Linked DNA regions of Kineococcus endophyticus. The protein of the gene in region 2 binds, or shares a complex with, the protein of the main gene of each other region. Links are inferred from orthologs where the notes say so. Each region holds a gene or a part of one and is shown on either strand. Other genes may lie near its edges.

The links.
Region 1: the proteins of AB1207_RS21500 (region 2) and smc are in contact, whole or in part, in a crystal structure (PDB 3ZGX), measured with the Bacillus subtilis proteins. The link is inferred for Kineococcus endophyticus from one-to-one orthologs.

What each region holds. Positions count from the first base shown.
Region 1 is NZ_JBFNQN010000005.1:235,449-239,670, forward strand. The notes cover bases 57-4,212. They hold smc (chromosome segregation protein SMC), read right to left. Parts: upstream 3,887-4,212; coding sequence 257-3,886; downstream 57-256. Other genes in these bases: AB1207_RS08915 (hypothetical protein), read right to left, coding at 57-64; AB1207_RS08925 (multidrug effflux MFS transporter), read left to right, coding at 4,092-4,212. Outside these bases: more of AB1207_RS08915, read right to left, coding at 1-56; more of AB1207_RS08925, read left to right, coding at 4,213-4,222. UniProt on the Bacillus subtilis protein: Required for chromosome condensation and partitioning.
Region 2 is NZ_JBFNQN010000017.1:30,270-33,115, reverse strand. Bases 1-2,780 are described here. They hold AB1207_RS21500 (segregation and condensation protein A), read right to left. Parts: upstream 1,954-2,780; coding sequence 1,048-1,953; downstream 1-1,047. Other genes in these bases: AB1207_RS21495 (LysM peptidoglycan-binding domain-containing protein), read right to left, coding at 2,006-2,780; scpB (SMC-Scp complex subunit ScpB), read right to left, coding at 254-1,006; AB1207_RS21510 (pseudouridine synthase), read right to left, coding at 1-257. Also shown: more of AB1207_RS21495, read right to left, coding at 2,781-2,846. UniProt on the Bacillus subtilis protein: Participates in chromosomal partition during cell division. May act via the formation of a condensin-like complex containing Smc and ScpB that pull DNA away from mid-cell into both cell halves.

The sequences.
Region 1 (4,222 bases), on a different replicon or contig from region 2:
GGCTGGGCGCTGCGACGGTCAGCAGGACGACGACGGCCAGGCCCACCGTCACCACGAACGTCACCAGCAGAGTCGTCACCATCACCGGACCACCACCCACGACGTCGGCACCGGGGCCGGGTTCGGGACCGGGACCCGGTGGAAGCTCATCACGCGACCACCTTGCCCCGCAGGTCCCGGCCGCACCACCCGGCACGCGGCGTCGTCATCGCTCCGTGACCGGATGCTCATCAGGGCGTCACCGAGGCGACGGGCGTCACACCGCCGCGGGCTCGGAGGCCTGCGCTGGGACGGGTTCGGGAGCCTTCGCCGAGACCGCCCGCTCCTCCTCGCGCAGCCGCTGGCTGACGACGGTGCTGATCCCGTCCCCGCGCATCGTCACGCCGTACAGGGCGTCGGCGATCTGCATCGTGCGCTTCTGGTGGGTGATGATGATCAGCTGGCTCGTGGCGCGCAGCTCCTCGAACAGGGTGATGAGGCGCGACAGGTTGGAGTCGTCGAGCGCGGCCTCCACCTCGTCCATGACGTAGAAGGGGCTGGGGCGGGCCCGGAAGATCGAGACGAGCATCGCCACCGCGGCCAGCGACCGCTCGCCGCCGGACAGCAGCGAGAGCCGCTTGACCTTCTTGCCCGCGGGCCGGGCCTCGACCTCGATGCCCGTGGTGAGCATGTCGGACGGGTTCGTCAGGACCAGGCGCCCCTCCCCGCCAGGGAACAGGCGCGGGAAGACCTCCTCGTACTGCTGCGCCACCTCCGCGAACGCCTCGGAGAACACGCGCTCGACGCGCTCGTCGACCTCCTTGACGATGTCCAGCAGGTCCTTGCGCGAGTTCTTGAGGTCGTCCGACTGCGTCACGAGGAACTGGTGACGCTCCTCCATCGCCGCGTACTCCTCCAGCGCCAGCGGGTTCACCTGCCCCAGCTGCGCGAGGGCGCGTTCGGCCGAGCGGCGCCGCTTGTCCTGCTCGGTGCGGACGTACGGGCGCGGCTCCGGCGCCTCCTGCGGCTCGGGGTCGCCGGGCGCGGGCGGGGACGGCGGGACGAGCTGGTGCGGGCCGTACTCCTCGACGAGGACGTCGGGGTCGGTCCCGAGCTCCTCGAGGGCGCGTTGGCGCAGCTGGTCGATCTTCCACCGCTGCTGGGCACGGGCCACCTCGTCGGCGTGCCGGGTGTCGCCCAGGCGCTGCTGCTCGGTCTTGAGGGACTCCACGGCGCGCCGCGCGGCCCCGACCTGCTCGTCGAACGTCGCCCTCGCGGCCTCGGCGGCCTCCCGCAGCCGGGCGGCCTGGGCGTGCGAGGACTCCCACGCGGCCAACGCCTTCGCGGCGCCCTCACGGACGGTCGCGGCGACGCGCAGCTGCTCGGCGCGTCGGGCGCGACGGGCGGCGGCGCGTTCCCGGGCGGCGAGCTCCTCGGCGGCCTGCCGTTCCAGCGCGTCGGCGCGACCGGCGAGAGCGCGGGACCGCTCCTCGGTGGTCCGCAGGGCGAGCCGGGCCTCGGTCTCGGTGCCGCCGAACCCCCGGGCGACCTCGGCGAGGCGGTCCCGCTCGTCGGTGGAGACCTCCTCCTCCCCGTCGCCCTCGACACCGCTGGCGGCCTCGAAGCGTTCGGACAGCTCGACGAGCTCGACGCGGTCGGCCTCCAGGCGCGTGCTGACCTGCTCGCGCGTCGCGCGCAGCCGGTCGGCCTCCGCAGCCGCCGCCCGGACGGCGGAGCCGAGCTGCCCGAGCTGCTCGGCGACGGCGTTCATGCGCGCGTCGGAGTCGTGGAGCCGGTCCAGGGCCGCCTCGACGCGCTCGGTCGCCGCGGACCGCTCGGTCTGCGCCTGCTGCAGCGCGAACTGGGCCCGCTGCGCGCGGTGCTCGGCGGCCGACAGGGCGTCGGTCGCCTCGTCGACGGCGGCCTGCACCTGCAGCAGGCTCGGCGCCGACGACGACCCGCCCGCGGCGACGTGCGCGCCCACGACGTCGCCGTCGTGCGTGACCGCGACGAGGTCGGGGTCGGACTCGGCGACGCGCTGGGCGGCCGGGAGGTCCTCGACGACGACGACGTGGCCCAGGAGCCGGACCAGGGCGGGCTGCAGGTCCTCGGGCGCGGTGACGAGCGACAGGGCGGCGCGCGCGCCGGTGGGCACGACCGTCCCGGTCTCGCCGGAACCGGCCGTGGCGACGAGCATCCCGGCCCGGCCGGCGTCCTCGCCCTTGAGGTGCTCGATGGCGCGGACGGCGTCGGCGGGGCTCGCGACGGCGACGGCGTCGGCGGTGGACCCGAGCGCGGCGGCGATCGCCTGCTCGTAGCCGGACTCCACGCTCAGCAGGGCCGCGACCGAGCCCAGGACCCCGGAGACGGCCGTGCCGGCGGCGAGCAGGGCCCCCGTGCCGTCCTTGCGGGCCAGACCGATCTCGAGGGCCTCCTTGCGGGCGGCCCACGTCGCGCGGTCGCGTTCGGCGGCCTGCACCTCGGTGCGGGCCTGCTCGTGCGCGGCCTCGGCGGCCTCGAGCGCCTCGGCCGCCGCCTCGTGCTCGGCGTCCAGACCCTCCTCGCCCTCCTCGACGCCGGCGACCTGCGTCTCCAGCGCGGTGAAGGCCGTCTGCGCCTCCTCCCGCCGGCGCTCGGCGTCGGCCAGGGAGCCGGACAGTCGCTCGCGCTCGGCCTCGGCGGCCTCGACGCGGCTGGTGCGCGCGGCGACCTGGCCGCCGAGGCGGGCCAGCCCCTCGCGGCGGTCGGCGGCGGCACGCAGCGCGGCGGAGACCCGCTGGTCCTCGGCCCGCGCCGCCTGGTCGGCCTCCGCGCGGGCGGCGAGCACCTCGTCGAGCGCGGCACGGCGCGTGGCGACCTGCTCGGCCAGCGCGGCCTCCTCGGCGCGGACGCGGTCGGCCTGGGCCTGCAGCTCCTCGGGGTCGCGGCGGCCGGTCTGCTCCTCGGGCTCGTTCGCCAGCAGCCGGGAGCGCTCCGCGGCGAGGGCCTGCACGCCGCGCAGCCGCTCGGCGAGGGCGTCGAGGCGGTGGTGGGTCTCGACGGCGCGCGCGAGGTCGGGGGCCGCGGCGGCGGCGGCCTGCTCGGCGGCCTGCAGCCGGGCCGACGCCTCGGCGAGGTCGGCCTCGACCTGCGTCTGGCGGGTCTTCAGCGCCGCCTCGTCCGCCTCGTCGCGCTGCAGGGAGCTGCTGGCCTGCACCAGGTCGTCGGCCAGGAGCCGCAACCGCGCGTCGCGCAGGTCCGCCTGGACGACCTGGGCCCGGCGCGCCGCCTCGGCCTGGCGCCCCAGCGGCTTGAGCTGGCGCCGGATCTCGGTGACGAGGTCGGCCACCCGCGTGAGGTTGGCCTCCATCGCGTCGAGCTTGCGCAGCGCCTTCTCCTTGCGGCGCCGGTGCTTCAGGACCCCCGCGGCCTCCTCGATGAACGCGCGGCGCTCCTCGGGCGAGGCGTGCAGGACGGCGTCGATCTGGCCCTGGCCGACGATGACGTGCATCTCGCGGCCGATGCCGGAGTCGGACAGGAGCTCCTGGACGTCGAGCAGGCGGCACGTCTGACCGTTGATGGCGTACTCGGAACCGCCCGTGCGGAACATCGTCCGGGTGATCGTCACCTCGGCGAACTCGATGGGCAGCGCCCCGTCGGCGTTGTCGATCGTGAGGCTGACCTCGGCGCGACCGAGGGCGGAGCGTCCCTCCGGGCCGGTGGTGCCGGCGAAGATGACGTCCTCCATCTTCCCGCCGCGCAGGCTCTTCGCGCTGCTCTCCCCCATCACCCAGGTCAGGGCGTCCAGGACGTTCGACTTGCCCGAGCCGTTGGGGCCGACCACGCACGTGATCCCCGGCTGCAGCCGCAGCGTCGTCGCGGAGGCGAACGACTTGAACCCCTTGAGGGTGAGGGTCTTCAGGTGCACGGGGCGAGAGCCTAACGACGACGGGCCCGTGATCGTCCGAGGCGAGCCGTGCCGCGCCGCCGGTGGCGCCTCCCGGCACCGGGACCCGCCCACGTGCTCATCACGGTCTGGAATGACCGTTGGCACGACACGCGATGCAGTCGATGGGTGACGGTCCGAGGTTGTACAACGGTGGAACACCCCGACGAATCCCGGAAGGACCCCTGTGCCGACCCGCCCCGCCGGTCGTACCCGCCCCACCCGCTCCGAAGGCCCCACCCGCGCGCGCCGCTCGCCGTTCCGGGCGCTCCCGCGGCCCCGCACCGCCCCGGGCGGCCTCGTGGCCCAGGACGCCAC
Region 2 (2,846 bases):
GCGCCCGGCCGCCGGATCGGCGCCGGACCGCGGCGCGGCGGCTGCGGCGCGGGCGCGATCTTGTCCGTCATGCGCTGCGCGGCACCGCGACGGTTCACCGCACCGCCGGTGCGCGGCGTGCCGCCCTTCGCGCCGCCGGCCCGGGGCTTGCCGGAACCCTGTCCCTTGCCGGCCTGGGGGCCCTTGCCACGACCCGTCGCGGGTCGCTGAGGGCGGCCCTGCCCTCGGCCGCCGCCGCGGGGTGCCTGCGGGCTCATGACTGGTCCTCCTGCTGCTGGGGTGCTGGGTCGACGTGCTGTGCGGGCGGGACGGGCTGTGCGAGCTCGCCGGGCTGCCCGGGGAGCTCTCCGGGCCCGTCCACCGACCCTCCATCATCCCCCACCGCGGCGGGAGGTTCGTCCACTCCGGGCTCGGGGACGGGCTCGGCGAGGACCTCGGCGGGTTCGAGGTCGTCCAGCGACACCTCGTCGGGCAGGAAGGGAGCCAGCGGCGGCAGCTCGTCGAGGCTGTCCAGACCCATCCGCTGCAGGAACTCCTCGGTGGTCCGGTAGAGCGTCGCCCCCGAGGTCGCCTCGACCCCGGCCTCGCTGACGAGCCCACGCGTGAGGAGCGTGCGCATGACACCGTCGACGCTGACGCCGCGGACGGCCGAGACGCGGGCCCGGCTGACGGGCTGGCGGTAGGCGACGATCGCGAGCGTCTCGAGCGCGGCCTGGGTCAGCTTGGCCGTCTGGCCGTCGAGGAGGAAGGCCTCGACGACGTCGGCGTGCTCGGCGCGCGAGTACATGCGCCAGCCCCCGGACACCTCGCGCAGCTCGAAACCCCGGCCCTGCTCGGAGTACTCCCCCGCCAGCTCGCGCAGCAGGAGGTCCACCTCGTCGGGCTGCTCCCCCGTCGCCCGCGCGAGGGCGCGGACGGCGACGGGTTCGTCGGCGACCATGAGCACGGCCTCGATCGCCGACCGGACGCGGCGGCCGGCATCCTCCTCGGCCCCGGGCTCCTCGATCTCCTGCGTGACGTCCTGCGTGACGACCTGCGTGACGTCGGTCACGACGCGCTCCCCTCCTGGGCCGATCCCTCGAACTCGTCCAACCCCGACGGCACCGCCGCGGCCGCGGCCCCCTGGTTCGCCTCGGCGTCCGGGTCCCACCGCACCGTCAGCGTCCCGAGCGCCTCGGGTTGTTCCAGCCGGACGCGGCGTTCACGGAACAGTTCCAGCACCGCGAGGAACCGCGCGACGATGACCAGGGTTCCCAGTTCCCCCTCGCCGGCGTCGGCCACGAGGTCGGAGAACGTCGCGGTACCGTTGCGCCGCAACCGGTCGACCATCAGGACGGCCTGTTCCCGGATGCTCACGGCACTGGCGTGCAGGTGGTCCAGCCCCACGACGGGGACGGGTTTCGGCGTGAGCGCCCGCGCCGCGACGGCGGCGAACTGCTCGGGGCTGACGGTGAGGACGAGTTCGGGCAGCAGCTTCTCGAAGTGCGGTTCGAGGGCGACGGCCCGCGGGACGCGCCGGGACGCCTCGGCGAACCGGTCCCCGAGGAGCGCCGCCACCTGCTTGTAGGCGCGGTACTGCAGCAGCCGGGCGAACAGCAGGTCCCGCGCCTCGAGCAGCGCGAGGTCCTCGGCGTCCTCGACCTCCGCGGCCGGCAGCAGCCGGGCCGCCTTGAGGTCGAGCAGGGTCGCGGCCACGAGCAGGAACTCGCTGGCCTCGTCGAGGTCCCAGTCCGCGCCGCCGTCCTTCGCGGCCCGCTGCGCGGCACGGATGTGCGCGATGAACTCGTCGGTCACCCGGGCGAGGGCGACCTCGGTGACGTCGAGCTGGTGCTTGGTGATGAGGCCGAGCAGCAGGTCGAAGGGCCCGGAGAAGTTCGGCAACGAGACGGTGAACCCGCGACGGCCGGTCAGCGGGTTGACGTCCGCTGCGGGGGTCGGGGCGGGGGCGCTCACGCGGACACGGTAGCGACCGCCGGTGCCGGGTCGGTGCGCGCGACCGTGCGCCTCACGCCCGGCCGGCCCCTCCGGGACCCCCGGCCGGGTCGGGCGCGGTCTGCGCGACGGCGTCGGCCGGCAGCAGCAGCGTCCAGCCGGGACGGACGAGGTCCGCGTCGACGAGACGCGACCCGTCGGCCTGCACGCGGTCGCGGTTCAGCTCGAAGACCTCCCGGTAGCGCAGGGGGTCCCCGAGCGTGCGCTCGGCGATGTCCCACAGGCAGTCGTGGTGGCGTCCCTGCGGCGGCTGGACGACGTAGGCGACCAGCCCCGCGTCCGCTTCCCCGTCCGTGGCCGACTCCGTGACCGCGACGGACGCCGCGGGCTCCGCCCACGCCGGGTCGGGCGCCTGCCCCGGTGCGGGTGCCTCGGCGGTCGGCCGGGCCGCGCCCGCTTCGTGCCCGCTGCCCCACCCGGGATCCGGGGAGGCCGTCGCCGTGGTGCTCGCGGCGGACGTCGGCGCCGCCAGCGCGGGGGCGGCGACGGGGATCCCACCGGCCGTGACGAGCAGGACCGCGGCGACGAGCCGCCGGGCCAGCAGGTGCGTCGGGCCGCCGAGGGCGGACCGCGGGGCCGGCGCGCCCGTCACCCAGGCGTGCAGCTCGGCGACGACGCAGACCGCGAAGTGCAGCCACAGCAGCCACAGGACGACCGCGAGGACGTCGAGCAGCGCGGTCGCCGACAGTTCCGCGTCCAGCCAGCTGCGCTGCGGGACGGAGGTGGGCAGCGGGTTCCCGACGAGAGCGACGAGGAACCAGGGGACGCCACCGAGGACGGTGAGCAGCAGGACGCCCGCGGCGGCCCCGCGCAGGAGTTCCCCGGTGCGGGCACCGCGGCTCGAGGCGGCGCGC